Regions from separate parts of the Paenibacillus glucanolyticus genome, predicted to be linked through region 3. Evidence: riboswitches for the same ligand, from Rfam matches in the RefSeq annotation. Region 3 holds a riboswitch; each other region holds the start of a gene.

Region 1 (8,006 bases), 1.3 Mb from region 3:
CGCTCATTCGGGTCTCTGCCTTAAATTCGATGAATTCGGCTCCCGCCGTCATACTCTCATCCACCTCAAGGCCTTCCTTCTTCAACAGCTCCAGAACGGAGCGGCCTTCCGGTGTTTCGTCCAGCAGCGAGCTGACCGCTGCCCACTGGGCAACCGATGCCAGCGTTTCGCCACGGGCCGGGATCAGTTGACTTGCCATCCGGTTGCCAAACGTAATGGTTCCGGTCTTATCCAGGATCATTGTATTAATATCTCCGGCCGCTTCCACCGCTTTACCCGACATCGCCAACACATTGAACTGGGTCACCCGGTCCATGCCTGCAATCCCGATGGCCGACAGCAGCCCGCCGATCGTGGTCGGAATCAAACATACCAGCAGCGAGATCAATACCGGGACAGACAGCTCGATGCCAAGATACTTGGCAATCGGAGCGAGTGTAACCACAACGATCAGGAAGATCAGGGTCAACACAATCAGCAGTGTGTTCAGCGCTATTTCATTCGGCGTCTTCTGCCGCGAAGCTCCTTCAACCAGTGAGATCATTCGGTCAATAAACGATTCGCCGGGATCGCTGGTAATCCGAATTTTGATTGTATCGCTGACCACCCGGGTTCCCCCGGTGACCGAGCTGAAATCGCCGCCTGCTTCTTTGATCACCGGCGCGGATTCTCCCGTAATGGCAGATTCGTCGACAGATGCCAGACCGGCGATGACCTCTCCGTCACCAGGGATCATCTCGCCCTGCGTAACCACCACGATATCCCCTTTGCGAAGATCGGTAGACGGCACGGACTGAACCCCTCCGCCTTCCATCACTTTATGGGCGGTCATTTCTTTCTTGGATTGCTTAAGAGAATCGGCCTGAGCTTTACCCCTGCCCTCGGCAAGGGCCTCGGCAAAGTTCGCGAACAGCAGCGTAAACAGCAGAATCACAAACACCGTCAGATTGAATCCGGTACTGCCTTCTGTACCGAAATAGGATGGAAACAGTGTCATGAGCAGAACCACCAAGGTTCCGGCCTCCACAACAAACATCACGGGATTTCTCATCATGAAAGCTGGATTCAGCTTGATGAAGCTGTCCTTCAGCGCTTGATTGACCATTTCTTTGGACATCACTTTGGTTCTCGTATTATTCATGGTAATAGGCCACCTTTTCTAATTAACGGATCGTCAGATGCTCAGCAATCGGGCCGAGCACCAGCACAGGCAGGAAAGTCAATGCGCCGATGATCAGAACCACCGCGAGGAGAATGCCGGCAAACAGCTTATTGTCTGTTCGGAACGTCCCGAGTGTCTCCGGTACCCATTGCTTCCGCATCAGTGAACCGCCGACCGCCAGCAGAGCGATCATCGAGATATAACGGCCGAACAGCATGACGAGCCCGGTTGTGATGTTCCAGAACGGCGTGTTATCTGCAAGTCCTTCAAACCCGGAACCGTTATTGGCTGCGGATGACGTGTATTCGTACAACACCTGTGAGATGCCATGGAAGCCGGCATTGGTAATGCCCGCCTGCCCGGCATCCGTCATCAGGGCAAGCGCCGTCGGAGCCAGAATGATAAATGGGTGCACCAGAATGACGATGGCGATCAGCTTCATTTCCCGCGCTTCTATTTTTCTGCCCAGAAATTCAGGCGTTCGCCCAACCATAAGCCCGGCCAGGAACACAGCCAGTATCGCATACATGAGCATATTCATCAGCCCGACGCCTTTTCCGCCAAAAACAGAGTTCAGCATCATCAGGGACAGCGGCGTAATTCCGCCAAGCGGCGTGAGTGTATCATGCATGTTGTTAACTGAACCGGTCGTAGCCGCCGTCGTCACTGTAGTAAACAGCGAGGACTGGGCGATCCCGAACCGGACTTCCTTACCTTCCATGCTGCCTTGGGATGCATCAATCCCCAGTCGGTTCAGTGCCGGATTGCCGTTTGATTCAGCGGCATAGTTCAGAGACAAGAAGCCGATGAACAAGGTCATCATCACAGAGAATATAATCCAGCCCTGCTTGCGGCTCTTGGCAAACAAACCAAATGTATACGGAAGCGCAGCCCCGAGACTCCACATGCACAGGATCTCAATCACATTGGTCAGAGGGGACGGATTCTCAAACGGATGGGACGAATTGACCCCCATATATCCGCCGCCGTTGGTACCCAGATGCTTGATCGATTCAAGAGCAGCCACCGGACCTACCGCAATTTGCTGCTCGCTTCCTTCCATCGTGGTCACGCTGAGCGCAGGCTTCAGGGTCTGAGGCACCTGCAGGGCGACCAGCACCATTGCAATGATGAAGGCCGCCGGAATGAATACCCGGATATGAGCCTTCACAAAGTCCTCGAAGAAGTTGCCGACGGTTGTCCCCTTACTGGTCACTGCCCGGATAAAAGCGATGGCCACGCACAGCCCGGTCGCCGCCGATGTAAACATCATCATCGTAATGACAGCCATCTGCGCAAAATAGGATAGCCCCGACTCTCCGCTGTAATGCTGCAGATTCGTATTGGTCATAAAGCTGATGATCGTATTGAATGACAAGGTTGATTCCATATTATCGATTCCGTTCGGGTTGAACGGCAGTACCTTTTGCAGCCGCAGAATCAGGTAGCCTGAAGCTACCAGTATGATATTCGTAATGACAAAGCTGAGAGCATACCCTTTCCAGGTCATCCCCTTGCGGTCTTTCAAGCCAATCAGTGCAAATATCGGCTTCTCTGCCCAGGAGAACCATTTATCGGTTCGGTTATCTTCATTGCGAAATACCTGATATAGATAGGTTCCGAGCGGCTTAACCAGCAGCAGCAGAACCAGAATAACGATGGCAATTTGTATAATGCCCATGACGAGTGCCTTCCTCCTTCAGCGGTTCCCCTAGAATTTTTCAGGGTGAACCAGCGCATAAATCAAATACAGAAAAATAAAGAGCGTACATACCAATAATATGATCACAGCTGATCAGCCTCCGGTTCTGAAACCACGCGTCCACACCAGGACATAAACAGCATGAACAGTCCGTAGGTCCCTCCTAATATGAGCACCATATAAAAATCCTGCATAATCCAATCCTCCACGAACCGTATTTGGCATTAAATCTGCAACTAGCTGACAATGGACGAAATCAGGAAAGATACCTGATGATGGTTCGTATGAAGCACCACATCGGCGCCCAGTCCCTTATATATCAACCGCGGATTGCTGGAGTGGGTAATGACGTAAATCGACTTTGTTGTCCATGTCCGGCAAATCCGCAAATAGCGGCAGCACAGATTCAAGCTGCTTTCGAACAGAAACACCTTGCTGACGGGAAACTCGGGAATGATCCAGGTTGACTCGTCTCTGGTATCAATCAGAATAATGTCTTTGCAGCCCAGTTCCATCATCCTCTCCTGCTCGGCCCGATTGTTGGCTATAGCTGCAAACGAAATATGTTTGTACATCAACTGGCGGATAAATTCCTCCCCGGCCTTATTCGGGGCGGATACCAAGATGAAATCCTGCGGTTTCTCCATGTGTTTCTCCTCCTAAGTTTCAGAAAGAGAAGGCAACAAAAAGAAGCCTGCGGGAGGAGAAGAACTCTTCCCGCAGGCTTCTTATTCATCCACGGTGAAATACACCGTGGCTAAAGTCCACGACAATCGTTGCCTCTCTCGATACGCTTACGAGGTTAGCTGACGGATTCGGGCGTGAGAGTCGCCCTACCCATAGACCGTTATCTTGTCTATGGGATTCACCCCTGAGAGATCAAGTTCATCTCCCGACTGGTTCCCCCGTTCCTTTTCCATTCAAGGACTCAGCGAAAATTGAAAACGAGTAGCATGTTATTCAATTAGCTATTGACTTATATTCCAAGCCTGGCAGAACTGTACAGCCGTCAGAGTCAAGCCGTGAGAGTCGCTTGACCCTGAGCCTCTGGAAGACCCATGGTGCCTTCGCCGAGGTTCTCATTCATAAAGGAGAACCGCAGCTCTCACACTGCCTTGTATCCTTATGAATCTTATCGACCGGCTGCCGCTGTGCCCTGCTCTTGGAATCATCCGTCAATTCATAGTTCGTATCATACGTCCGGCCGTGCGGGATGTAAATGAGCTCAGAAACACGTGTGGCTGAATGTGGAACAAGATCTAACCAGTATGTCTTCATTATCTCTCGAATACTGCTCCATACTATGTATTTCTCTTGTTTTCTCGAATTTATCGCAATCCATCGAGATACTGAGATTTTGCCATGATAATAGATGACAATACCAAATGTACACGTTTTCTTTTACGGATTTCATCGATTTTCGGAATGTATGCGTCAAATACGGTCATTTACTTTTGGCTGCCTCCGGCGTATGATTCATCCATCTATTCGCAACACACGTTATACGCTGAGCTCCCGACAGATCGGGAGACGGGGGAACCAATATCACCGATAGGACTTCTGTTGGTGAATGGGGTGAATCCGCGATGCCTGACCAGGCATTGTGGTAGGGCGCTCTCAAGCCCGAATCCGACAGCTAACCTCGTAGGCGTATTGAGAGAGAACACGATCCAGCCAAGCTAAAGCGGCCGCTTCATCGGCTGCTAACCGGAAAAAGGCCTGGAGAGCGGGGTTTCTCTGCTCACCAGGCCTTTTTGTCTTGCATATAACATCTTATAAGGGAGCGTAGATCATGACGAAACTCATCGAATTCGAAGCACAGGCAACAGCCATCCAAACAGCGCCAACAATATGTGAAGAGCCCATCCGCTATATGGAGATGTTCCGTTTCGACTGGGGCTCGGCTGAACGCTTTATCCCCTGGAGTGATCGAAGCTGGAACTGCGGCTTGTTCAAAATCAGCTGCGGAGAAGCAGCCGGTTATGCGGAATATGCCCTGCCGAGCACGAGAGAATTCGCAGATCTGGTCCGCTGGGCATCTGTATTTGCAAGGCTGCGGGGCATGCCCGTGACTGAGGCCATACGCTATGCTCAGAAGCAGCAGCAATGGGGATCCACTCGGATGCTGCTCGCCGTATCGGCGTTAGCCGATCTGGAGGCGGACCTGCACCAGCATGTAACTCGCGAACGGTTAGGCAGCCTCCCGCTGGAGCGGTCCTTCCTGATGGATTGCTCGCAAGCTTATTATTTCTTTTAAGGTAAGGGCGGTGTTCACACCCCTCACTTGAACATATTTTTCAGCACCATCATGAGGTTAGCCGGCTTCTCCGCCAGCCGCCGGGTGAAGTACGGGTACCACATCGTCCCGTAGGGCATATAACAACGGATGCGATAGCCATCCTCTGCAAGCGCAGCCTGATCGTTCATTCGCAGCCCGTACAGCATCTGAAATTCGAAATCCTCTTTCTCTATGCGGCTCTGCTCGGCAAACACCTTGACCCAGTCGATGATATTGTCATCGTGCGTGGCAATCGCAGTGTACGCTCCCTGATCGAAATGCATTTTGATCAATTTTTTATAGTTATCGATCACTTCGCGTTTCTGCTGAAAGGCAATGGTTCCGGGCTCTTTATATGCCCCCTTTACCAGGCGCAGATTGACCCCCGCCTCCATCAGGCTTCGCACGTCTTCCTCCGTGCGGAACAAGTAGGCCTGCATCACGGTGCCCACATTGGGCAGCCCCTCCTTATGGAGCCGCAGCGTCATATCGATTGTCGCCTGGGTATATGGCGAATCCTCCATATCCAGACGCACGAAATTGCGAAACTCTTTCGCCTTTTTCACCACCGACTTGATATTCTCGTAAGCCTTCTCAAGGTCCAGTGCCATGCCCATCTGCGTCGGTTTCAATGACACATTTGACTGCACTCCCCGCTGTGCGATTCCCTCCACAAGCTTCAAATATTCCTCGCGGTATTCGGCCGCTTCGTCCTGCGTCGTAATGCCCTCCCCCAGATGATCCAGCGTGACGAGAATGCCCTTCGCATTGAGCCTCTCGATTTCATCCAAGGCCTCATCCAGCGTATTGCCGGCAATGAATCGGCCTGCCAATTTCCTTCCGTATTTGATCGACAGCCACTTCACGAGTTTATTGCCGGACACCGTCAGGATCACTTTACGGTAAAACTCGGTTCCGTCCATGCATGCGCCCCCTTTGTAAGGTAAACCAAATGCACCCTCTACCTTAACTCATATGCAAAAATCATGACGGCATGCAGGAAGACATACATATCACGCAGGCAATGGCCGTGTCGGAGCGATTCTGGCTTTCCGGCATGCAAAGAAACCTCTCCATTACGATAGTGGAGAGGTTTCTTTGCATGCCGAAGATTCTTTTATTGAGCATTTTAAAATCATTATAGTTCCGATTGATTTTTCGATTTGCAGACAATTGAAGTAGAAAAGTTCGCCATATGTAAAAGAGATAACTGTAAATATTATAATATACCATTTTTACTATTATAAATTCATAATCACACTATTTTTTTAGAGAAAACACAACTTTTTTCATTTGTTAAATTTTAGGATTTTAATATATATTATTCGTGTTAATTACAAAAAATAACAGTAAGGGGTTGATTTTTTGAGTTTTTGGGGAGTAATTAAAAAAGTAGCCGCTTTTTTGGCTTTGGTAATGTTATTAAATACGGTATTTGCAGCAATTACTGTATCCGCGCTTCCTGCACATAGCGAACTGCAAAAGACTCAAGAGGAATTAAAACTATCAGAAAGCGAGATTCAAGAACTTCTATTATTTATTCAAGAACATTCTACAAGCATAGAGGAAGCAATCCAAACAGACAACAATTTAAAATTAAAAATGGAGGAATACGACGAGTACAGCAAAGAATTTGCCTTGATACTTGCTTTTGCAGATATAGCAAATAGTCAGACCTCAACGATTAGTCACTTGTCAGATCCCAGTATTCAGAGTGAAATTTCACCGGCGATTTGGCCTATTGTTTGGGCGGTTGTTGCTGCTATAGTAAAAGCAGCTGTAAAAAAGAAGATGGGAAAGAAAATCCAGCAGCAACTCGGTGATCGTTTCGATAGAGAAGTTTGGCCTCAAATAGAGCCAGGAATTAAAGCGCAATATGAAAGATATGGTTATACTAGAAACAAAGGACCTGAGTTACCTTCCGCACCGAACGGGATTAATCAGGGCGAGCAAATTATTTCTTTATTTGGTCAAGATGGTACAGAATATTTGAGACTAGATGTCTTTACTTCCCAATCAAGAAATCATACTCGGTGGCACTATCATACAAAAGATGATTGGCCTGATCATAAAGGAAATATTGATTTATACCATAATTCACTTCCAAAGTGGGGTTCAGAGTAAAGTTGCATAAGAGACGATTTCTATTAACGTTTGGTCGAAATTTAGACCATAGTAATATCGACTACTTGGTAAAAAGCCGATTATCCAGGTATAAGGGCGGAATCCAGAAAGATTATTTTAATACCGTTCTTAAAAAGGGCGCCGAAGTTATTCTAAACTACCAGATTATCGATACGAATTTTGATCGAATATCGTCCAGGTATTATTTGGACGACTTTCATTTGACGGAAGCTCAAAAGAACGGCTTCCTGCTTTCATTAAGCAAGCTGAAAGGCACCCATGTCTGGTGCGATCCTAGGATTCAAGGTCATGCGTTCTGTGTAGTGGGTGATATTGAGTTCAGTTTTTATGTGTATCGGTCACTTGAAGGCCAGGAATACCGCTTTCCTCAATACTACAATCATGACGGTAACGCTGATATTATTGTACATTCTCAGCTGCCTAAAATGCCCGAAGAAGAACAATATTTGTGCTTTCCGACTGATTGGAGCCTAGAGGTCAAAGATGAAATAACGATCAAATGGATACAGAAGCTGATTAATTGTAGTTAACGATACTCTAAACCCAGCCGACTCGAACCAAGAAGGTATAAGAATATACTGAAAAAGCTGAACTAGCATCATCTAGTTCAGCTTTTTACATAATTTCAGTCTGTAAAAGGCCAGGTTGATTAAACTTTAGCCCATTGGTCTGATGACGACCACATCATATCCGTTTGGAGAAAAGCAAAAATCACATGT
Region 2 (8,006 bases), 1.9 Mb from region 3:
ATCATGTAATTGGAACTCTATGAAAATTTTGCTATAATTGCATATGCTAGATTACCATTCCATGCAAGGCCAATCTACTATTATATGATGAGTTGGAGGAATACGGAGTATGTTACATAAACATGTAGGAAAAACAGCGGCCGCCACCGTTCTGGCCCTATCCTTGCTGGGTACTGCCACGAATATCAGTAATGCCGCCGCAGCACCGGTTATTGCGGTCATGCTGGATGATGTTCCACTGAAATTTGATGCTGCTCCGAGGATAGACAACGGTGTCACTTATGTTCCATTCCGGACCGTTGGCGAAGCGCTCGGAATTGAGATCACCTGGAACAGCAAGACGCAAACGGTGAAAGCGATCGGCAGCCTGAAGGGGCAAGCAACGGAGGTATTGCTGCAGGTGGGCAGTAAAACTGCAACCGTGAACGGGAAAAAAGTTACGCTCGCGGCACCACCAGTACAGCGGGAAGGGCGCGTGCTGATTCCGCTCAGCTCGTTCAGCAGCCAATTCGGTGTCGACGTGGGCTGGAACCAGGCTACGCGTACGGTTTCCCTGACATCTCCGCAGCGGGAGATGCATTTGAGAGCCTTCTATGCTCTAGAATCCTATCAGGAACGCGATATAATACCTTCCATGAACTCAGTCGCTTTCGGGTGGAGCCGCATCGACCGCGAAGGTCAATTTACGCTTGAGGGTAAAGAGTACCGCTTGCCTGCATCTGCCGGTGATGTAACGCCACAATCCATTGTGGCGGATGCAGCGGATCAGAACATTAAACCGCATCTTATGGTTTATGCTTTGGATGGTAATGGTGAACTGACCAAGGTTCTGAGTGACAGCACCCTTCGGCAGAAATCGATTGAGGGCATAACGACAGCCGTTACGGACAACGGCTTCGGCGGAGTTGTTCTCGATTTTGAAGGGCTCGGCTTTAAATTGGATGCAGGGCAGCAGCAGAAGCTGCTTAACGATTATGTCAAACAGCTGAAGGCTTCTTTACCGAAGGACATCTCCCTGTCATTGGCCGTGCCGCCATTGAACAGTGCCTATAAAGGCTATGATTACAAGACTCTTGCCTCCATAGCAGATGATCTCATCATTATGGCTTATCAGTATAACCCGGTCGGCACCAAATCGCAGGTACCCGAGCCTAACAGTCTTGTAGATCAGGCGATTCAGCTTGCACTCCAAGCGGGTGTTCCTAAACAAAAGCTCCTGCTCGGCATCAGCTTAAGCAGTGAAACTCCGTCTTCCGTAGATGATAAGCTGGGTCTCGCCAAGCGCTATGATCTAAAGGGAGCCGCCTTCTGGCGTCTGGGACTATTCCGGACTTATAATAATCAGATGGAAGGCGCTGTGAATGCTTCTGTTGTAAAGGAATAAAGTGATCAGGTCTAGCATCCCTCAATAAAAGAAAGCCTGACAAAGATGGATCTTTGTCAGGCTTTCTTAATATGTATTATACTTCCCGAAAAACTGCGTTTCTCAATTAGCTTGGACTGCCTACCAGTTTCGCATAGTTTTCTTGACTCAGTACACGACGCGCCGTTACATAACGCGGCTCATAATAAGAATCGCTAAGCTTGCTGATTCTTACACCCTTGCTGCTGGAAGCATGCGCAAATTGACCTTCGCCAATGTAAACTCCTGCATGCGAAATTCCGCTGCCGCTTGTATTGAAGAACACCAGATCTCCAACCCGCAGGTCTTCGCGATCCACATAAACCCCGGCTTTAGCCTGGCTTTGGGATGTGCGTGGAAGATCTATATCAAAATTTCTAAACATGTACAGTATAAATCCGGAGCAATCAAATCCACTGGTGGTCGTTCCGCCCCATTTATATGGAGTTCCTACCAATTGTTTCACTTGATGCTGAAAGTTCGGTTGTTGATCAGCAAATGCTGTTACGGCACCTGAAGAAAAAATAATTGCAGACCCAAGCAATGTGATGACAAATTTCTTCAAAATATGTTCTCTCCTTCGATGCCTACGGAGTTAGCTAAGGGTTCGGTTGAAGGTTCCCTATACTCTCTTTAGTACAAGAATAATTCACCCAAGACGGTTCCCCCGTTTTCACAAACGAAATTCGGCAAAAATTCATTAACATTTTGTAACTTCTCTTAATATAGTATACAAGCAAGGATGCTGTCAATAATATCCTAAGAATCTATCGTTTTATGTTACCCGCTGTCGGAATAATCGAATTTCGCAGCCTGATTTCTGTTAACAATCTCACATAGTCATGACAATTATGTAACTCTAGCGTATTCCTCTTACTCCATTTTCTTAAAACGTTTAGCAACTTTTTACAGGATCCTGCGTTTAACTATATCAGAAAAGAAATCATAGAGGTGATCCATTACGAATGAGTCAAATCACAATGGCTGAAGCTTTAGCCGTACGGGCAGCAATTCATCGTCTTATGAGCCAGCTGGCGTCGGAGCGTCTGAATAACAGCAGTACGATCATTGAAAAAGGAGAAACGGCTGAGTATCCCGCGCGGAGTGTAGATGTCATTACGGAAGAGATTGAATCGGCGGCGGCGGATTTCAGAAAACTGGATTTGCTGATGGCCCTCTCCAACACAACGCAGACGATCTCCTGGAATGGTTCCGACATAACGATCATGGAAGCAATCGAGCTGGCGAAACACATTCGCGGTGATATCGGACAGCTTGCACACCTCGGCTCTCGCAAGAAGCTTGAGCGTCAAAGCAGCCGGGGAAGCGGAGACAACGCCACGACGCTGTTCAACGTCGCTCTGTATGATCCTGAAGCTTATCAGGCGGCTGCGCGCAAGAAGGAACGCGAGGTAACCAAACTCTCGTCACTGATAGAACATGCCAATCATAACGCAATAATATCGTTTGACGCATCGAAGTATATGGGGTAACGGCAGCCGCCGGCTCCAAGCCTACAGGTATTCCTCACGTGCGGGTTTGGAGCCGGCGGTTACCGCCGGCGGGCGGGAAAGTGCGGGCAACCGCTTGTTTGTCGGATACAAACAAACCATAAGAAAACCAAAAAGTCGAATCCTATGCACAAACGGATGACGGTTTACGGTTCACACTTATCACTCATTACATGTGACGGACTCCCCAATAGCAAAAAAATGATCGCCCCGTTTCCCGCTTCCCTGATACATAATGAAAGCCGCCCTTCTATGGGCGGCTTTTTTATAACTACTGGCTATAAGACCCGTCTAATTCCAATTCTATTTCCCTGCCAAATGATCTCTATCTAAGCTTTATTCCATCCACTGCTCTATCCACTACCCAAGCATTGCATTTGTCATCACCGGAACAAGGCTGCGGCACCAACCAGACCCACATCATCCCGCAGACCGGCCGGAACGATCTCGTACGTGCCTAAATAGGACGGCATGACCAGTTTATCTGTCATTTCCCGCAGCTGCGGGAACAGCAGCTCTCCTGCTCTGCTGACACCTCCGCCAATTACGATGCGGTCCGGGTTGAAGCTGTGAATGACATTAACCAGACCTAGTGCCATGTAATAAATAGCACGGTCGATGACCTCCACCGCTACAGGGTCCTGAAGACGCTTAGCTTCAAATACGTGCTTTGCATTCACTCCCCCATCTGCTGCAGCCAGCTCTCTGATCACGCTCGGCTGATCGAGCATCCGCTGGGACGCTGCATGGCCGATCGCTGTCCCCGAGGCAAATACCTCCCAGCAGCCATGACTTCCGCAATTGCATCTGGGACCGCTCGGATCGATGATATGATGCCCGAGTTCGCCTGCAAAAGAATTACTGCCCAGAAACAGCTTGCCGTCCAGCACGATTCCTGAACCAATGCCTGTACTCAGCGTCACATACACCATGTTAGTTGAACCTCTGCCGGCTCCTCTTACATATTCCCCCCACGCGGCTGCATTGGCGTCGTTCAGCACCTGAACTTCCGTATGCAGCTCACGCTCCATCCAGGCTTTGAGGGGGACATTAGTCCATTCCGGCAAATTCGTTCCATGAATGACAATCCCCTCTCGGCTATTCACTGTGCCTGGTGAGGCCATCCCTACCCCTCGAAGCGGATGGCCGCCCGACACACTGCGGATCATGGCCGTAATTCTGCCGACCACCTCCTCCGCCGTCTGTGCGCCGGCGGTTTCCATCTGCTCCCGGTTCAGCAGCTGTCCTTCGGAATCAAAGAGCGCTGCCGCGATCTTTGTACCCCCAAGGTCAACGCCAACCACAAATTCTTGCTGTTTATTCCATTCGGTTTGCAATTTTTGTTCACCTGTTTCCGATAGGTTTGCTACTACTTCTATTGATGTATGCTGTCTGCCAGCGATCTCAATTCAATCGGATCAATGGGCTTCAGCCCTGACCGACCATATCGAACCGCCGAGCCGAAATGCACCTCGCTCACACCGGTCTGATCGATAAATTCACGAATAATTTCCCATTTCAGGCCATTGCCGGCCAATATCTTAAGCTCGCTGCCTTTGGTTTGTTCCACAAGCTCCCGAATTCTCGGAATTGCTTGTGGCGCTGGCTGGGGCCCTCCCGATGTCAGTACACGGGTAACGGACGGGTATTTCAGCAGCGTACGCAGACCTTCGAACTGGTCCTCCAGCTCATCAAAAGCACGGTGGAAGGTGACTTGCATGCTGCCCGTCCATTCCAGCATGTTGGCCAAGGAAACCTCGTCAATCTTCCCATCCGGGGTCAACATGCCCAGCACTACGCCGGCTGCCCCGGCCTTGCGGATCGCCTTGACCTCCGCCGTCATGGTTGCTATATCGTGTGTGCTGTACACAAAGGACCGACTGTGTGGTCTTACCATCACATGGACAGGAATTTGAACAGCCTTCACAACCTCTTCAACGAGACCGATTCCAGGCGTAAGTCCGCCCTCGGTTATGGCCGTAATTAATTCCAGACGGTCCGCACCATTCTGCTCTGCGGTGATGGCATCATCCACGCAAGTTGCGATAATTTCTAGAAGCATCATCGTCACTCCTCATCTGAAGTTCTGTTCTCTATGTCTTGAGAAACTGCTTCTCCACATAATCTGCCAACAATCTGGCGCCATAGCCAGTGGCTCCCGCAGCGGAATAGGGAAACTCCCGTTTATACTGGACGGTGCCTGCCATATCGATGTGCACCCATTTCATGGACTCGGCTACAAAATGGCGGATGAACAGCGCAGCCGTTATGGCTCCAGCCAGCGTAGACGTACCGACATTTTTCAAATCCGCATAATCGCTTCTCAGCTCCGAGGCATACTCATCCATCAGCGGCATGGGCCACAAACGCTCCCCGTTGCGTTCCCCGATATCAACCAAATCAGCTGTAATATCGCGGTCTCCCCAGATTCCAGCAATCTCCAGGCCAAGCGCTGCGCCGACATTGCCTGTGAGGGTAGCGATATCAATGACCTTATCGGCACCGAGATTCGCTGCATGCAGCAGAGCATCCGCAATAATCAATCTCCCTTCCCCATCCGTATTGGCTACCTGAACACTCAGCCCGTTCGGATAATGGATAACGGAAGAAGGAAGCATGGCATCCGGTCCAGCTAAATTATCAGCCACGGCGATCAGTGCCGTGACTCGCACCGGTGCTTGGCGAGATACCAGAATATCCATTGCACCAACGACGGCAGCAGCACCGCCCATGTCCATGCGGGCATCGCTGATATCTCGGCCAATCTTGACGTTCATACCGCCCATATCAAAGGTTACGCCTTTGCCGATGAGCACGATATGAGGACTCTTCTCCGATGAAGAAGCTCCGTTGTAGGATAATTCAACCATGGCAGGGGCGTATTGGCTGCCAGCGCCTACGGCAATAAGCCCGTTCATCTGCCGATCATGAAGCTCTTGTCCGCGATACACGTGAAGCTTAACCGGTGCCTTCTTGAAGCGTTCCTCGACCACCGCAACGAACGCTTCCGGATTTAACGTTTCCGGTGATTCGTTAACCAAATCTCGCGTGAGTCGGGTTCCGTTTATGCGGATGGAAGCCTCCCTCAGGATGGATTCCATATCTTCACGGGTAAGCCCCTGCCAATCTTTCACTCGGAGATTCAAGGAGAGGTCTTGATGATTGGCTGTAACGCCTCGATGTTTATTGAATTGATATAATCCGTACATCCAGCCTTCCATCCATGCTTGAAGCTCCTCCTTCACCGATATTGCTGCAGAAGCCCCTCCCTCGCGGAATGAGGCGCGCACCAGCACCGCACTTGCTTTTTTCTCCTTAAGCAGTGCTCTCGCTGCGGATGCTCCCGTTCTGCGCACTTGCTCCAATGTCAGGCCAGAGCGCGGACCCATTCCGGCTACGAGATCGTCTGTCTCATGATGAGAACGGCCATAGAACCAGGTCAGTGTATATTTTTGCTTCTGGGATTCCGTTACCCGGAAAGGGGGCCCCTCCCCTTCATAAACCGCATAAATCGAAGTATCTACCGATTGCATATCGTCTATTGTGATTTGCATCTGAGTCCTCCTCCTCAACCGAACATCCATATCAAAGCTGCTTACACATGCTTCATGATCTCTTCATCATATAAATGACAAGCCACCTGATGCCCTGGTTCAACCTCACGGTATACGGGCGTTACCTGCTTGCACACTTCCATGCAGGAAGGGCAGCGCGTGTGGAATCGGCAGCCTGTTGGCGGATTCACGGGACTTGGCAAATCGCCTTTCAGAATAATCCGTTCCTTCTTCTGCTTCGGATCCGGAACCGGAACCGAGGACAACAGCGCCTGGGTATACGGATGCAGCGGACGATCGTACAGCGTATCTTTATCCGCCGTTTCCACCAAAGTCCCTAAATACATCACACCGATCCGGTCGCTGATATGCTCGACAACACTCAGATCATGCGAGATGAACAGGTAAGTTAGCCCATACTCCTCTTGAAGATCCTGCAGCAGGTTCAGCACCTGCGACTGGATGGATACATCCAGTGCCGAAACAGGCTCATCTGCTACGATCAGATTCGGACGAACGGACAGTGCTCTGGCAATGCCAATCCGCTGACGCTGGCCCCCGCTGAACTCATGGGCAAAGCGTTCGGCATGGAAGCTGTTCAAACCCACCGTTTCCAGCAGCTCGCAAGCCAATTTATCCCGCTCTTTCGTGCTCATCTTGGTATGGATCAGCAACGGCTCTGCCACCAGCTCTTTCACCTTCATCCGGGGATTGAGGGAAGCGTAAGGATCCTGGAAGACCATCTGCATATCTTTACGAAGCGGACGCATCTGATTATCGTTATAACCGCTGATGTCTTGTCCGTTAAAAATCACTTCGCCTGCGTTTGGTGTCAGCAACCGTGTGACCAGCCGGCCTGTCGTTGACTTGCCGCATCCGCTCTCCCCAACAAGACTGAAGGTTTCGCCCTTCTGAATGGCGAAGGATATTCCGTCCACGGCGCGCAGCTGCTTGGCGTTACCGAAGAATCCTTTTTTCACGGTGAATGATTTCTGCAGGTTCCTGACTTCTAACAAAGGTGTTTCTTTCATGCGGTTTCCCCTCCTTCCGGATGCCCTTCCTGCGTCAGCCAGCAGCGACTTTGACGATGCGGTTCATTGGCAACGGGCAGCAGCTCAGGTTCCTGTGACAAACAACGCTCCATCACGAATGGGCAGCGCGGTGCAAACTTGCAGCCTTGAGGCATATTCATCAAATCCGGTACGTTCCCGGGTATCGATTCCAAGCGGCGAACCTTCTGTCTCAGCTTCGGCACGGAATGAATGAGCCCTTTGGTATATGGATGCTGCGGATTCTCAAACAGCTCCTCCACTGTTGCTTCTTCCACCACCCGGCCGGCATACATGACAACCACACGATCGCACATTTCCGCGACGACGCCAAGGTCATGTGTGATGAGCAGCATTCCCATTTCTTGCTCTCTCTTCAGCCGGTTCATCAGATCCAGGATTTGAGCCTGAATCGTTACATCGAGCGCTGTCGTTGGTTCGTCAGCTATGAGCAGCTTCGGATTACAGGACATGGCCATTGCAATCATGA
Region 3 (8,006 bases):
TGCTGCATTAGGGGAACAGCTGCAGGAATGGGAAAATAACGGTTTGTTCAAGGAGATATTTCCGGAGGATTCTAATCCACTTACCCAATTAACCGACTATTTGAATCAAGGCTTTACGTTCCTCACGAATTACATTATGAATCTGTTCTCGATTGTATCGAACTTTGCCATTGTATTGTTTACGTTCCCGATCATGCTCTACTACATGCTGAAGGAAGGCGGGAAGTTCGGGAAGATGATTGTCAGCTTTATGCCGAACCGCTTCAAGGAAGTGGGTGCTTCGGTACTGGATGAAATCAATAGCGCACTCAAAGGGTTTATCGTGGGACGGGTGCTCGTCAATTTGGCTTTGGGCGTCTTGATGTACTTCGGCTTCCTCATTATTGGGCTGCCGTATGCCTTGCTGCTTACAGTGGTAGCGTTCTTTGCAAACTTTATTCCGTTTATCGGGGCCATTCTGTCCTCCATCCCGATCGTTATCATCGGGTTCATCCAATCCCCGGGAACGGCAATCTGGTCCCTCGTTGTCATTCTGGCCGCTCAGCAAGTTCAGGATAACCTGATTGGTCCGTATATCTTTGGTAAACAGCTGGCCATTCACCCGATTACAATCATCATCCTCGTCCTGGTGGGACAGGATCTTGGCGGGATTATCGGAATTCTGATCGTGGTGCCCGTGTATATGATCATTAAAATTGTGGTTACCAGAGTGTATCAGCTGTTCTTTAAGGAAAAATGGGAAAAAGCTTGAGCTCAGAAATGAGCTGATTGCAAAAAGTGAAGCCGTTAAGAACGGGTATTCGTTCTTGACGGCTTTTTTATGAAGGGAGAGGGGCTTGGAACAGAATATCTTGCTTGACAACAAATAGGAAAATATATAATCTTGAATTAAAGATATTATAAATTGAGATTGTATTCGAATAACTATGATCATCTACCAAATAACTTTCGATAAGGGGGAGAAGAAACATGACGTTACAAACGGCAGGCATTCATCATATTACGGCTTATGCACAGGATCCGCAGAGGAACGTTGATTTTTATACTGGCGTGCTTGGGTTAAGAATGGTGAAGAGGACGGTCAATTATGATGCGCCAGAGGTATATCATTTGTATTTCGGGGATGAGTCAGGGCAGCCAGGAACGATTATTACGTTCTTTCCGTCTTCCGCTTCGCGAAGAGGCATGCATGGAGGGGGGCAGGTCGGTTATATCACATTTGCAGTGCCTATAGGCGCTCTTTCCTACTGGGAGCAGCGGTTGCGGGGCTTTGGCGTCTCGGTTATGAAAGCGTTCAGGTTTAATGAGCCTTATCTTCAATTCTCTGATCGTGATGGGCTTCGCCTGGAACTGGTTGAGCGGGACAGCGGATCGATGAGCGGGTGGAGCGTGGATGACATTACTTCGGAGACAGCAATTAAAGGATTCGGCGGTGCGGTGCTGTTCAGCAGCAAGTGGAAGGAAACGAAGGAGGCGCTTGAGCAGGTACTAGGACTTACATTCATTGGGGAGGATGTGAACTATGCCCGGTATGCGTCCGCGGGACCCTGCGGGAATATGATTGATCTTCCGATGCGGGATATCTCTTGGGGCGCTGGAGGTGCCGGAACTGCTCATCATATTGCCTGGCGGGCAAAAGATGATATGGAACTCAGTGAATGGAAGGAATGGATGAAGAAGTACGGGTACGCATCCACCGATATGATGAACCGCAATTATTTTAAATCGTTATATTTTAGGGAACGAGGGGGCATATTGTTTGAGATTGCCACGGATGTGCCTGGATTTACGATGGATGAGGATCTCCGTTCATTGGGTGAACGATTGAAACTTCCTGCGTGGTTGGAGCCGGAACGCCTCCGAATTGAGGAAGGACTGGAGCCGATCCAAATTCGTACACTGGAGAGGGGCAAGTGAAATGATATCCATTGATCCAAAAGTCCAAGACGAACGGGACAATTACAAGCTTTTGATTGGCAGTGTTGTCCCTCGACCGATCGCTTTTGTTACCACATTATCAGCGGATGGCGTGCTGAACGCGGCGCCGTTCAGCTATTTCTCGATTGTGTCCAGCAATCCTCCCATGCTATCCGTTTCGGTTCAGCGAAAGAATGGCATTGCAAAGGATACGGCGAGGAATGCCATGCTTAAGGGTGAGCTTGTCATCCATATCGTGGACGAAGATAACGTAGCAGCCGTGAATGAAACAGCTGCGAATCTTCTTCCGCATGAAAGCGAGATTGAACGAACGAATCTGACGCCGGTGGCCAGTGAGGCTGTTGCCGTTCCCGGCATTCAGGAAAGCAAGATTCGCATGGAATGTGTATTGGAACAGGTGGTTGCCTTGAATGACGCAGAACAGAGGCCAGCTGCTGATCTGCTGATCGTCCGCGTGGTAAGGTTTCACGTATCGGAGGAACTCTACGAGAAGGGCCGGATTGACGCTGCCAAGCTGAAGCCTGTGAGCCGTATGGCGGGGAACATCTATGCTGCTCTGGGAGATATGTTCACCATTGAGCGGCCATTATAACGCAGGCGAGATACGATAAATAATTCAACGATATAGGAGGAGTGGTTAACGGATGAGATTTCAATCGAAGGTTGTTATCGTAACAGGAGGCGCCAGCGGGATTGGCGAGGCAGCGGTAAGGCTTTTTGTTAAAGAGGGAGCCAGCGTTGTTATTGCGGATTTCTCTGACCGGGGACAAGCTGTTTCAGACGAATTAAGTGCAGCGGGGTTTAACACCCTGTTTGTCAAAACCGACGTAACCAAGGAGCAGGATGTTGCCAACATGGTTGAACAGACGGTCAAGCAGTATGGGCGTGTGGATATCTTGTTTGCGAATGCAGGCATTGCGCATGACGCTCCCGCAGATCAGCTAACGATGGAGAATTGGCAGAGAACGATTGATATTAATCTTACAGGCGTGTTTCTCTGTGATAAATATGTAATCCAGCAGCTGTTATCGCAGGGATCGGGCGGGGCTATTGTAAACTGCGGATCGATCCATAGCCATGTCGGAAAAGCAGGAGTAACCGCATATGCTTCGGCTAAAGGCGGCGTTAAGCTGCTGACGCAGTCGATGGGCGCTGATTATGCCTCCAGAGGAATCCGGGTCAATGCAGTGTGCCCGGGTTATATCGATACTCCGCTTATTCAGGGAAGAACTGAAGCGATCACGCAGCACTTGGTCGGCCTGCATCCGATGGGGCGCTTGGGGCAGCCTGAAGAAGTAGCTAAAGCCGTGCTGTTTCTTGCCAGCGAAGACGCATCCTTTATTACTGGCACCACCTTGCTGGTGGATGGCGGATATACAGCGGTTTAAACCATATGAAGAAGCCCCGAGCATGCTCGGGGCTTCTTTGTTATATATGACAGATACGGGATAGGGCAAATTATATAATGCTGACGCCAGCACTGCCGTAACCGGCAGTTGCAGTGATCAGAGTCAGACCTGTTGCTGTTGTGGAGAATACCATCAACAAGCGGGTATTTGCTGCAACCGGAATAGCCAGGCCATCCAAGAAGCCGTTGCTGACCGTACCCAATGTGACTGCGCCGGTATATGGGGGAGCCAATGTGACAAGGGCACCGGGGATTGGCGTGAAGATATTGCTTGTAGCCGGAGCGCTGTACAGCTGGGCTGTGACCGTAACAGTAGTTCCAAGCAGGTCGAGTGCCAAGGTGTTGCTGAAGGTTGCGGAAATTGCCGTGATGGTGCCTGCGCGTGGCGTATTGAAAGCAAAGTCAAGCGCAGTACCTCCCGCACCCGTAAGGTCGATCGTTCCGCCAGCGAGCGTAACGGTTGGACCCGAAATACCGAAGCCTACGAGACCAACCGTTCCGACCAAACCTCCAACAATGGTTGTAAGCGCAAGAGGTATGCCGGATGCGAAAGGAATGATCGCTCCTCCACCTGGCAACCCAGTAGCCCCTGTTGGCCCAGTAGGGCCGACGGCTCCAGCAGGACCAACGGGTCCGATCGCTCCAGCAGCACCGGCAGGTCCGACAGGTCCGACAGGTCCGACAGGTCCAACGGGTCCTGCAGGTCCTGTTGGACCCGGAATGCCTGTTGACGATCCAGCAGGTCCAGCAGGCCCAATTGGCCCAGCTGGCCCGACAGGTCCAACGGGTCCAAGAGCTCCAACCGGCCCCACAGGTCCGACTGGTCCAAGAGGTCCCTGCGGTCCAACCGGTCCGCGGGGGCCTCTGACACAGTGGCGACGAATCGGTTTGTGTCCACCTTTACCACTATTGCCGTTATCAGGACATCTTTTTTTCTTGGCGTGCAGTACTTTTTTCTCTATCTTTTTAAGAGCACACAATTTTCTCTTTCTAGAAGAACAATCCAAATCAAGCACCTCCTTTAGATTTGCTTTATACTACGCAGATGCTCTCTTAGCCGCATGGGTTAACAGCTTATAAATGATAGATATATACCTATTATTTTAAGAATGTACGATAGCCTCTGAGGAATCAGTCTATAAACGAATAGCGAAAAAAAGCGATCGTGATGATATTGGAATAGCGAAATTGGGGGCTAACAAAGCTTATAATGGATCGTGTTGAAAAAAAATTCTGTTTCGAAGTTGAGGGCTTGTCTCCTCTGCATCGTTCATGATTCATGTCATGAATGATCTACCGCATGAATTATCTGTTATCTGATGGGCGCAATGCCTGCTGTATAGCGAAAAACACACCTCCGAACAAGGAGGCGACAGGCAGGGGACAGCCCTGAATTTGTGGAGATTATGGCTACTAATATGCCTTGGAAGAGCGCTGATTTCACCTCCGAATTTCCAGAAAATGCAGCTCCAGGGGTTTGACTTTTACTGAGCTTCCCTTTATCATGAACACACGCTTAGTTTCCGGCATACATTTCCGGAGAGCGGGGGAACCAGTTTCATCAGGGGCGAGTCACTTGAATTCACGAGTGTAGGGTACCATCTTACCCGAGTCCGTCAGCTAACCTCGTCAGCAGTGGATGGGTCTTGTATACATAATGGATGTTCATAACAAAGGCCCTTTATTCTCTATAGGGGCCTTTTCTCTATTTTTTGACCCCCTGCTGGCGGAGCTATGTCTAGATCCCCTGTTTGGTGGTCTTTTTGTATTCTGCAAAAGAGGAGGGCAATGCCTGCTAATGTTTAGCCAATTGAATCAGTCAGACGGTTTGGGTTTACAAGGCACAGGGAAATGGATGCAACCTCTCCCCTGAGCCCCCGGACTGTGCAAGTGTGTCTGAATGTCACATATCCGAGTTAACACATGTGTTAACATGGATAATTTCCTCATGCCGTTTTTAGGAACAACAAAATCATTTCGAAAGGTTGTGGAAGGTGTTGAAGAAAGTTGTTGTGCTGTTGTTGTCATTGGTTATGGTGGTATCGGTCGCGGCCTGCGGCGATAAGGGGAGCACGCTGGAACGGGCCAAAGAGCAGGGGTATATTACCGTAGGTTTTGCCAATGAAAAGCCTTATGCCTACAAAGAGGCCAGCGGGGAGCTTACAGGCGAAGCCGTTGAGATTGCCCGTGTCATTCTGGAGCGACTTGGCATTAAGGAGATGAGAGGTGAGCTTACGGAGTTCGGCTCCCTGGTTGCCGGGCTTCAGGCGGAACGGTTTGACCTGATCACTGCAGGCATGTTCATCAATCCGGACCGCTGCTCCGCCGTTTTGTTTGCTAATCCGGAGTACAGCATAGGGGAAGCTCTTGCCGTGAAGCAAGGGAATCCAAGTGGACTCGGAAGTTACGAAGATATTGCCAAGGATGATCAGGCGAAGGTGGCCGTCATGACTGGCGCGGTTGAAATCGGCTATATGGAGAAGTCAGGCATCCCTTCGGACCGGATCATACAGGTTCCCGATCAGGCCTCGGCCATCAGTGCCCTCCAGGCAGACCGGGTGCAGGCGATTACCATGACGGGACCGTCCCTGCAGGCGATGCTGGATTCGGCCAGCGATGACAACATCGAACGCGTCGCGGATTTCGAACAGCCGGTCATCGACGGTGAAAGCGTTCGGGGCTATGGGGCCACGGCATTCCGTCAAGCGGATACCGAATTCCAGGAGGCTTATAATGCGGAGCTTGAAAAAATGAAGGAGTCAGGTGAGCTGCTGGAGATCTTGCAGAAGTTTGGATTTACCGAAGAAGAGCTGCCGGGCGAGATGACAGCCGCTGCGCTTTGCGGTGAATAGTATGCCGAATTCATGGATCGATTTTCTTCCTACTCTGCTGAAAGGAGCGGAGATTACGGTTTTGGTCGCCTTCTTTTCAGCTGTTCTGGCCATTGCCATGTCCTTCGCAGCCGGTTTATCCAGACTGTCGAAGCTGTGGATCGTCCGCACGGTTACAGCCGTGTATGTGGAAATCTTTCGGGGAACCTCCTTGCTGGTGCAGCTGTTCTGGTTGTATTTTGCTCTTCCGTTTATCGGCATTGAGCTTCCCAAAATGCTGGCAGCCATCCTTGCGATTGGATTCAACTTTGGCGCATATGGCTCCGAGATTGTCCGAAGCACGGTGCTGGCTGTTCCAAAAGGACAGTGGGAAGCTTCGGTGGCGCTTAATATGAAGCCATGGCAAAGGATGTGGAATGTTATATTGCCTCAAGCTTCACTGCGAATGCTCCCGCCATTCGGAAATCAGCTGGTGGAACTCATCAAATCTACGTCACTTGTCTATTTCATCACGATGGCGGATCTGACGTATCAGGCCATGGTGCTGCGCAACAACTATATTTCCTGGACAACCGAGATTCTGGTGCTGCTGCTTCTTATGTATTTTGTCATAGCTACGCTTGTCTCGATGGCAGTTCGGTTGCTGGAGCGTAAATGGACGGCGGGGAGGCTATAGCGGATGTGGGATTGGAATTATGTGTTTGATATCCTGCCGGAATTGCTGAGTGCATTAAAAATGACGGTATGGGTGACGCTCTGCGCTTTTGTGGTGGCCTTGATAATCGGGCTGCTGTTTGCCTTTGCTGCTCGAAGCCAGTGGAAGCCTGTGTCGCTCATGACCAAAGGTATTATCGAATTTATCCGCAATACACCGCTGCTGGTTCAGGTCTTCTTCCTGTACTACAGTCTGCCGCTCCTTACCGGAATCTCCATTCCGGCCTTCTATGCCGGGGTGATCGGTCTTGGGCTGCATTACAGCACGTATCTGTCCGAAGTGTATCGTTCTGGCATCGAAGGGGTCCCCAAGGGGCAGTGGGAAGCTGCAACTGCTCTGAATTACACGAAAGCCCAAACCTGGCGGAGCATTATTCTGCCGCAAGCGGTGCCGCCTATTATTCCGGTGCTGGGCAATTATTTGATTGTCATGTTTAAGGAAACACCGATTCTGTGTGCCATTACGCTTGTTGAGATGATGCTGACAGCCAAGAATATCGTTTCCCAGTCGTTTCGTGCATTCGAGCCGTATACGCTGGTTGGCATTCTGTTTCTAATTATCAGTTATATCGCGTCTTTGCTGGTGCAAAGGCTGGAGAAACGAATGAATCTGCAGCGTGGAAAATAAGGAGGGAGTCTATTGAACGCAGTAGTAATTGATGCGTTTGCCGGAGCCGAGGTGCCGCAGCCTGATCCAAACCCGGCAGCGGAAGTGAAGCCGATGGTGAGATACAAGGGCGTGACGAAGTCGTTTGGTGATCTCCAGGTGCTTAAAGGCATCGATCTGGAGATGCAGCCTGGAGAAAAGGTGGCTGTTATTGGTCCGAGCGGCTCGGGCAAAACGACGATGGGGCGGATGTTAATGACACTGGAGGAACCGACCGAAGGCACCATCGAGGTTGATGGTGAGCTTCTCTGGCATATGCAAGAGAAGGGCAGGCTTGTTCGGGCAAACGAGAAGCATTTGCATCGAATGCGCTGCAGCGTCGGTATGGTTTTCCAGCATTTTAATCTGTTCCCGCATATGAGTGTGCTTCGCAATGTGACGGAGGCCCCGCGCAAAGTGCTGGGTTTATCCAAGGAGGAGGCGGAGGAGCGGGCCGTCTCCATGCTGG
Region 4 (8,006 bases), 900 kb from region 3:
GGGAAATTTCCGAGGTGTCCGATATTGTACGCTCTATCAGCGGCATTCATAAAGGGCGATATCATCTTTATTTTCCGGAGGAGAAGGTGTATCCGCTACTGGAGCAGATGCCGGAGAAGATAGGTGAGATTTTTAAGCAGCAGAATTAACTTGGTGAGCAGGACAACCGCAGCATGATGGGTATAAGCAGTGCTGCAGGAAAATATACGACAAGGAAACGACAGGAAAGGAGAGGGTAATATCATGCTGTTCGACACGCATACTCATCTGGATGCTCCCCAATTCGACGAGGACCGGGAGGAAACCATCGCGCGGGCGCTTGAAGCCGGCGTGAGCCGGATGATTAACATCGGATTTAACCGGGAGACCATCCCGACCACGATGAAGCTGGCAGAGAACTATGACTTTATATATGCAGCGGTAGGCTGGCATCCTGTAGATGCCATCACCATGGAGGATCAGGATCTGGATTGGATCGCCTCCCTATGCAGTCATGAGAAGGTGGTGGCTATCGGGGAGATTGGTCTGGACTATTATTGGGATACATCCCCAAAAGAAGTACAGCATCAAGTATTCCGCCGCCAAATCGGACTGGCTCGGGAACTGAACATGCCCATTGTCATCCATAACCGGGATGCACATGAAGATATCGTAAAGATTCTGAGGGAGGAAAAAGCCGCTGAGGTCGGCGGTGTAATGCACTCCTTCTCCGGGAGCTGGGAAACGGCCAAAATGTGTCTGGATATGGGATTCCATATTTCATTTGGAGGACCGATTACCTTCAAGAATGCGAAGCAGCCTAAAGAGGTATTGGCGCAGGTTCCACTCGATCGATTATTGATCGAAACGGACTCGCCTTATCTGACCCCCCACCCCTTCCGCGGGAAGCGAAATGAGACCGCTTATGTAAAATTAGTGGCGGAGACCGCAGCCGAGATTAAGGGCATGTCCTTAGAGGAATTGGCCCAAATTACCACCAAAAATGCACTGGAACGATTTGGCATTTAACGAAATTGAGAGCAAAAGCGATGAAAAAGAGAGCATTTTCGATTAATTAAAGTTTTTTAATCAGAAAAGGCGTTGATATTACAATATTTTAACCATTTACATCAGAAAATGTGGTTGATTGTTGCTTTACAACCTGCATGTAAACAGGATATCATCTTTTCAGTGATAAGAAGCTGCGATGTGCAGATCGCCAGCCGAATATTTCATGAACCGTCTCGCTTAATCTCCGAAATTCTGGAGAACGGGGGAACCGATACTGCCGTGCATACAGGTCTGAATGCACCAAGCCGTATTTGATTTCTTTATCGGGTCTTTGGGGTGAATTTGAAGGATCTCGCCATGAGCGGGTATCCGGATATAGGGCGTCTCTCTTACGTCCGAACCCGACAGCTAACTCCGTAAGCGAAATAAGAGGGGAAATCTCGTGCATACCATTTCCATGATTCTAATCATCAGGAAGCCACGTTAGAGCCTCTAGTACTCTTTCAATGGCTTTCTTTTATTTTTGAATAATGGCGAAGGGATCATCATACTCTTGGTAATCAGGAGGTGGTGGTAGATGGACGGGAAGACGGGAATTGACGCAGGGTGTTAGATAGATAGCAGGGCGCCTTGTGAGAATAATTGCTATAGTCACGTCAAATGCATTCATGCGTTACTGAAGACGGCGGGACTATGAAGGAGGATGGAATAGTGGGCATTTTTCAACCTGAAGAAACCCATGAATCACAATCATCCAGCATGTCTTACGCATTGAGATGGAAGCATGACAATTTGCGTCAATTGATGTTGCTCGGCACGATGGGAGCCGTTACGGTATCACTTCTCGTTTCGTTGATTGTACATGATCAGACAGGCAAGGAAGTTCAGCTTGTGGTCGATGGTCGTGTCACCACAGTAGAAACACGTGGATCATTGCTGCAGGAATTGCTGGATGAGCAAGCGATCACGTTGAGCCCAGAGGATCAGATTTCGATGCCTCTAAACGGTGCGATCCAGGACGGCGACCGGATCATCATTGAACGGGCAGTTCCAGTCAAGGTTACAGTTGGCAGCAAAACCAAAACCATATTTACATCCCAGGATACGGTTGATCATGTACTGAAAGAAGCTGGCATTACGATCCAGGGTGAAGATATAGTACAACCGGCACAGCATACGAAGCTTACCAGCGATATGAGTATCAACGTCGTGCGCGTTACGAAACAAAATGTTAAGGAAATAGAAGACCGGGAATTTCGTGTGATTAAGACAGCCGATCCATCGCTCGAAAAGGGTGACAACCGCGTGATTCAGCGGGGTGAGTCCGGCATCATGGTAAATCACTATGAGAAGGTCTATCACGATGGCAAGCTGGTTTCCAAGACCAAGGTTTCACAGGAGATTGAGCGCAGAACGAAGGACAAAATTATTGCTGTAGGCACGAAAAAAGTGGAGAAACCCGCTATTGCTCAAGCGGCAGCCACCGATGTGAAAGCAACACCGGCTAAACTCTCCGGCACGAAAAAGGTAACAACCGCCAAAGCGGTGGAGAATAATGTGGCTTCTCGGGCAGGCGTTGATTTTAAATACAAAAAGGTATTGAACAACGTGTCGATGACGGCGTATTCTGCCGAGCAGCAAGGAATCGGCACTCGGACAGCATCCGGAACACGTGTGACGGAAGGTCGGACGATTGCGGTAGATCCTAATATCATCCCCATCGGATGGTGGGTGTATATTGAAGGCATCGGCTTCCGTCGTGCGGAAGATACGGGCGGTGCCATCAAAGGAAACAAAATTGATGTTTATTATGATTCGTTGAAATCCGCTATGAATTTCGGACGTAAAAGCGGCCGTACTGTTTACGTGATCGGTCCGGTTAAACCTGAATTGAACTAAACGAATGAATTCCAATTTACAATGCCATTCTAATGCTATACTATTTAGCTTATAATAAATGATGATGAAGAAGAGGGAATCTTTCCTCTTCTTTTGTTTTGTAAAAAACGAGTAATAATATAAGGCCTATGGGGCTTGAAGCTGACCATTCGCTGTACAAGCCGGCCTTGCTTGGAAAGGAAGAGAGCAATCGCATGATTAAAGAAGTAATCGTTGTGGAGGGCAGGGACGACACGGTAGCCATTAAACGGGCCGTGGACGCGGATACGATCGAAACGGGCGGTTCTGCCATCAATAAGCAAATCCTTAAACGCATCGCGCTTGCCCAGGAGCGCAGAGGCGTTATTATATTAACGGACCCCGATCATGCAGGAGAGCGGATTCGGAAAATCGTGGAGCAGGGCGTGCCAGGCTGCAAACACGCCTTCATTCCGGAAGAGGACGCTACCCGAAAAGGGGATATCGGCGTTGAGAACGCCTCTCCTGAGGCCATTTTGCGTGCGCTGGAGAGGGTCCACACCTCCTTCGAGGGCAGAGAGAGCCTGATCAGTCTGCAGGACATGATGGAGGCCGGTTTATCGGCCCATCCGGAGGCTGCGGCAAGACGGATGGCGATGGGAAACCTGCTGGGCATCGGATATTGCAACAGCAAGCAGTTTCATAAACGACTGGCCACGTTTCAAATATCACGTGAAGAATTTCTGGCCGCGCTGACGCAGCTGGAAGAGGGGGGCGTAAAATCATGAGCCGGTTCGATGATATATCAACACCAAGACGGACGAAGGAGATCATCTCACGTCATGGATTCTCCTTCAAGAAGAGTTTGGGTCAGAACTTTCTCATCGATCAGAATATTCTCTACAAAATCGTGGAGGCCGCAGGATTAGATGAGGATAAAGGAGCGCTAGAGATCGGTCCTGGCATCGGAGCATTGACGGAGAAGCTTGCACAGACTGCAGGAACGGTTACAGCGATAGAGATTGATCAGCGCTTGATTCCGATCCTGAGGGAAGTGCTGGAGCCTTATGAGAACGTGAAGGTTCATCATGGGGACGTATTGAAGGTGGATCTTCATGAGTTGTTCCAACAAGACTTTGCGGGCGTATCGAAAGTCAGCGTCGTTGCGAATCTTCCGTATTACGTGACAACGCCGATTCTGATGAAGCTGCTCGAGGAGAAGCTGCCGCTGGAGAATATCGTCGTGATGATCCAGAAGGAAGTAGCAGAGCGTATGGCTGCGGCACCGGGAAGCAAGGATTACGGGAGTCTCAGCATCGCTGTCCAATATTACAGTGAGCCTAAGCTGGTCTGTATCGTGCCGCATACGGTATTTATTCCGCAGCCCAATGTCGCTTCGGCTGTTATTCGCCTAGCCGTACGGGAAGAGCCACCTGTTAGCGTAGAAGACGAAGGGTTTTTCTTCGAAGTGGTACAGGCTTCTTTTGCACAGCGGCGGAAGACCATCGCCAATAACCTGAAGAGCCGGTTCTTTGCGGGTGAAGGACGTGAGCGGCTGGAACAGCTGCTGCAGGAAGCAGGAATTGTGCCTTCACGGCGCGGAGAGACACTCAGCATCGAAGAGTATGCCAAACTTAGCAATGTGCTGTACAACGCCGATATTCGATAGACCAGCAGATTGACGTGCGCAGGGGGCCCTGAAGGGGTTTAACATGATAAATTGAAGCTTCGTAAGAACCAATAGTCACAGTGGCCCATACCATAGGGTAGGGGTGATGTTGTGATGAACTTGGGAGACTTGGTCGTTCGTAAATCCTACGGCGGCGATGTAACGTTCCGGGTAGAAGGCATGCGGCAAAATAATAATATCGTCATCAAAGGGACGGAATTCCGGTTATTGGCCGACGCTCCCGTTAATGATTTGGTCACGGTCCCGCATCCCGCCGTAAGCGAACGAACAAAGCAGGCACAAATTAAAGCCAGTGAGTCGCTTGACCGCCTTCAGAAGCACCGTCAGGAGCAGAGCGAGCGTCAACTGGCCAATCTGCGAAATATCGAAGGCGACCAGCATGCGAATAAGGGATACTTTGACGTGCCGGGCAAGGTGCTGCATTTGGATGGAGATCCCCAGTACCTGAAGAAAAGCATGGCCTTGTACAATCAGCTTCGGGTACCAGCGGAAGGCCATTATATCAATGAGTCGTCGATGGCCGATTCATTATATCGTCTTCTTCCCCGGGTAAGACCCGATATCGTTGTGATTACAGGTCATGATGGTGTTCTCAAGAGACGACAGCCATACGACTTATATAGCTTGGACAGCTATAAAAATTCACACAACTTCGTCACGGCTATCCAGGTAGCCCGTCAGTATGAGCGGAATCTGGATTCCCTGGTCATTGTGGCCGGTGCGTGCCAATCGCATTTCGAAGCACTTCTGCAGGCAGGAGCCAATTTTGCCAGCTCGCCAGGGCGAATTCTCATCCATGCGCTGGATCCCGTGTATGTAGCTGCCAAGGCAGCTTATACGTCGGTCAGGGAAACCGTGAATATTCATGATATCGTCCATCATACGATTAGCGGCAGCCAAGGCGTGGGCGGAATCGAAACAAGAGGCAGCTACCGGATCGGTCTGCCCAAACTGCAGGATTTGTCCACTTTGAAGGTTACGCCTTCCGTTAGCTAGCCTTTAAATCCTAGTGCTAGCGGTTGAATCATGCCGCTGAGGACAAACCAAGAAGAACCCCACAAGCTGGGGTTTTTTTATTTTTTCTTTCGAAACTTAAAGAAATTTGTCAAAAAAAATACATAAAGCTTGTCATTTTAGCGCATATTAAAACAAATGAACACGAGAAATACGGGATCAAAAAAAATTCGTTGACAAGGTATTTTTGATGCTGATATAATTAATGTTTTTGAATTGACAAATGACTGAATCTTCGGTATAATGGACAAGGAAAGAGGTGGTCGTCGACAATGGCTAAAAATGCGCTGTTGGAAATCAAACGCAGTCTCGATGCCCATTTAGGGCAAAAAATTACGCTTCGGGCTAACGGTGGCCGTCGGAAGACCGTCGAGCGTACTGGTGTTTTGGAAGAAACGTACCCTTCTGTTTTCATTGTGAAGCTGGATCAAGACCAGCAGACTTTTAAACGTGTGTCTTACAGTTATGCCGATATTCTGACCGAAACCGTGGAAATCATGGTAACCGGTGATGACAACGAGATGCGAATCACCTATATCAAGTCATAACGATATGTCGAGAACAGTCTCCACTCACAGGGAGGCTGTTTTTTGTTGTTGCCAGCTCTCCAGAGGAATGACAAGGGGATATGGAACGCATACTAAGGCTGCGCGGGTCTCTTCAGCCGCCTGAATGCGGCCAGTGGAGACTTAAGCCTTGAGGAGCTTTACGTAAGGCCTCTACAACGCGCTGTAAGCCGTTCATGCCATACTCAATACATTTTCCAAGGAGGCGGGTTTGATGAGCCGGAGAAGGCGCAGTATTATGTCAGATCAACTGAAGACCGAATTGGCTAAGGAATTGGGATTTTACGACACCGTGCAGAAGGAAGGCTGGGGAGGCATTAAAGCCAAGGATGCCGGCAACATGGTAAAACGGGCGATTGAGCTCGCAGAGCGGGCAGCTAGCAAATCAGATCTGTAAACCACAGGGCAGGGCCTTCCGTAAAGCGGGAGGCCCTGTTATTTTATTGCGGCTCAAGCGGCACGGGTACGCTGCAACGGACGGTCCCATGACTTCATCGCCGGAGTTTGTTAAGATAGAGGCAATAGATGTTTTTCTCTGAATATGGTAAGTTCAAGCATATGGGAAAAGCTAAGGATAGGTGAACGTTCTTGAAAATATACGAAAAAGCACCGGCCAAAATTAATTTGATGCTGGATGTACTCCATAAACGTCCTGACGGCTTTCATGAGGTAGAGATGGTCATGACGATGATCGACCTCGCCGACCGGCTCGAGATGTCGGAACAGAGGCGGGACACCATCATCATCACCTCACAGGCAGGATACATACCGCTGGACGAGAAGAATTTGGCCTTTCAGGCAGCAAGACTAATCAAAGAGCGCTACGACGTGAAGAAGGGTGTGCACATTCACCTGGACAAAAAAATTCCCGTCGCGGCAGGACTCGCAGGAGGCAGCAGTGATGCAGCGGCAACTCTGCGTGGGTTGAACCGCCTCTGGGAGCTGAACATCCCCCAGCAAGAGCTGCTTGCGCTTGGCGCGGAGCTCGGCTCGGATGTGCCGTTCTGCGTAACCGGCGGCACAGCACTGGCGACAGGGCGCGGCGAGGTGCTGACGCCGATCCCGAATCCGCCGCAGTGCTGGGTGATCGTGGCGAAGCCGCCGATCAACGTATCGACGGCGGAAGTTTACGGCCGTCTGCGCAGCGAGCAGATCCAGCACCATCCATCCGCTGAGCGTATGGTAGAGGCGCTTGCGCAGGGCAGCTTCCAGTTGATGTGCCAATCGCTTGGCAACGTGCTGGAGGAGGTTACCTTGAAGATGCACCCCGAAGTTCAGCAGCTGAAGGAAGGGATGCTGAAGCTGGGAGCCGATGGAGCGTTGATGTCCGGAAGCGGACCTACGGTCTTCGGTCTGGTATCGAAGGAATCCAAGGTGGCCCGGATTTATAATGGTCTGCGGGGTTTCTGCAAGGAAGTGTATGCTGTTCGCCTGCTTACCTAGAAACGGTTATTATTGACAATTCGGGGGCGAATTTCAATTGAAGTTGTATAAATACGTACAAAAGTGTTATATTTAACATATAATATTCGGATTTAGCGAGGAACCCTAGTGAAAAAATTAAAACGAAGCGAACGATTGGTCGACATGACCCAATATTTACTATCCAAACCGCATACGTTGATTCCGCTGACGACGTTCGCCGAGCGATATGGAGCGGCCAAGTCATCGATCAGTGAGGATTTGGCGATCATTAAGGACGTATTTGAGAGTGAGGGGCTCGGAGAGCTCCAGACGCTGGCTGGTGCAGCGGGCGGAGTCCGGCACATTCCAAAGCTACGCAAGGATCATGCGCTGCGGTTTGCCGAGGAGCTGTGTCAGCAGCTTCAGCAATCGGACCGGATTTTGCCGGGGGGCTACCTGTACATGTCGGATCTGCTTGGACAGCC

What was found. A riboswitch is a leader RNA that binds a small molecule or an ion and turns the genes downstream of it on or off. The one in region 3 is predicted to bind cyclic di-AMP.
Region 1: it holds a riboswitch for cyclic di-AMP, as region 3 does, so the genes downstream of both, WDY75_RS28555 (hypothetical protein) here and ehuB (ectoine/hydroxyectoine ABC transporter substrate-binding protein EhuB) in region 3, are expected to answer to the same signal.
Region 2: it holds a riboswitch for cyclic di-AMP, as region 3 does, so the genes downstream of both, WDY75_RS13155 (C40 family peptidase) here and ehuB (ectoine/hydroxyectoine ABC transporter substrate-binding protein EhuB) in region 3, are expected to answer to the same signal.
Region 4: it holds a riboswitch for cyclic di-AMP, as region 3 does, so the genes downstream of both, WDY75_RS30560 (3D domain-containing protein) here and ehuB (ectoine/hydroxyectoine ABC transporter substrate-binding protein EhuB) in region 3, are expected to answer to the same signal.

The regions. Positions count from the first base shown of each region.
Region 1 covers NZ_CP147845.1:6,188,744-6,196,749, forward strand. The annotation lists gene kdpB (potassium-transporting ATPase subunit KdpB) at 1-1,141, opposite strand, end outside; gene kdpA (potassium-transporting ATPase subunit KdpA) at 1,164-2,843, opposite strand; gene WDY75_RS30830 (potassium-transporting ATPase subunit F) at 2,874-2,951, opposite strand; gene WDY75_RS28555 (hypothetical protein) at 3,101-3,511, opposite strand; cyclic di-AMP (ydaO/yuaA leader) riboswitch at 3,640-3,808, opposite strand; cyclic di-AMP (ydaO/yuaA leader) riboswitch at 4,360-4,531, shown strand; gene WDY75_RS28560 (hypothetical protein) at 4,657-5,121, shown strand; gene WDY75_RS28565 (proline dehydrogenase family protein) at 5,145-6,065, opposite strand; gene WDY75_RS28570 (YpjP family protein) at 6,508-7,266, shown strand; gene WDY75_RS28575 (hypothetical protein) at 7,488-7,817, shown strand.
Region 2 covers NZ_CP147845.1:2,718,360-2,726,365, reverse strand. The annotation lists gene WDY75_RS13160 (stalk domain-containing protein) at 110-1,384, shown strand; gene WDY75_RS13155 (C40 family peptidase) at 1,491-1,967, opposite strand; cyclic di-AMP (ydaO/yuaA leader) riboswitch at 1,971-2,104, opposite strand; gene WDY75_RS13150 (hypothetical protein) at 2,368-2,895, shown strand; gene WDY75_RS13145 (ROK family protein) at 3,297-4,250, opposite strand; gene WDY75_RS13140 (copper homeostasis protein CutC) at 4,289-4,975, opposite strand; gene WDY75_RS13135 (M17 family metallopeptidase) at 5,007-6,467, opposite strand; gene WDY75_RS13130 (ABC transporter ATP-binding protein) at 6,509-7,498, opposite strand; gene WDY75_RS13125 (ABC transporter ATP-binding protein) at 7,495-8,006, opposite strand, start outside.
Region 3 covers NZ_CP147845.1:860,047-868,052, forward strand. The annotation lists gene WDY75_RS04000 (AI-2E family transporter) at 1-751, shown strand, start outside; gene WDY75_RS04005 (VOC family protein) at 970-1,917, shown strand; gene WDY75_RS04010 (flavin reductase family protein) at 1,919-2,530, shown strand; gene WDY75_RS04015 (SDR family NAD(P)-dependent oxidoreductase) at 2,583-3,326, shown strand; gene WDY75_RS04020 (exosporium glycoprotein BclB-related protein) at 3,397-4,353, opposite strand; cyclic di-AMP (ydaO/yuaA leader) riboswitch at 4,850-4,994, shown strand; gene ehuB (ectoine/hydroxyectoine ABC transporter substrate-binding protein EhuB) at 5,344-6,198, shown strand; gene ehuC (ectoine/hydroxyectoine ABC transporter permease subunit EhuC) at 6,200-6,853, shown strand; gene ehuD (ectoine/hydroxyectoine ABC transporter permease subunit EhuD) at 6,857-7,519, shown strand; gene ehuA (ectoine/hydroxyectoine ABC transporter ATP-binding protein EhuA) at 7,532-8,006, shown strand, end outside.
Region 4 covers NZ_CP147845.1:6,637,959-6,645,964, reverse strand. The annotation lists gene WDY75_RS30570 (HD domain-containing protein) at 1-149, shown strand, start outside; gene WDY75_RS30565 (TatD family hydrolase) at 244-1,008, shown strand; cyclic di-AMP (ydaO/yuaA leader) riboswitch at 1,215-1,429, shown strand; gene WDY75_RS30560 (3D domain-containing protein) at 1,702-2,889, shown strand; gene rnmV (ribonuclease M5) at 3,084-3,635, shown strand; gene rsmA (16S rRNA (adenine(1518)-N(6)/adenine(1519)-N(6))-dimethyltransferase RsmA) at 3,632-4,516, shown strand; gene yabG (sporulation peptidase YabG) at 4,631-5,533, shown strand; gene veg (biofilm formation stimulator Veg) at 5,824-6,099, shown strand; gene WDY75_RS30535 (small, acid-soluble spore protein, alpha/beta type) at 6,332-6,514, shown strand; gene ispE (4-(cytidine 5'-diphospho)-2-C-methyl-D-erythritol kinase) at 6,706-7,560, shown strand; gene purR (pur operon repressor) at 7,669-8,006, shown strand, end outside.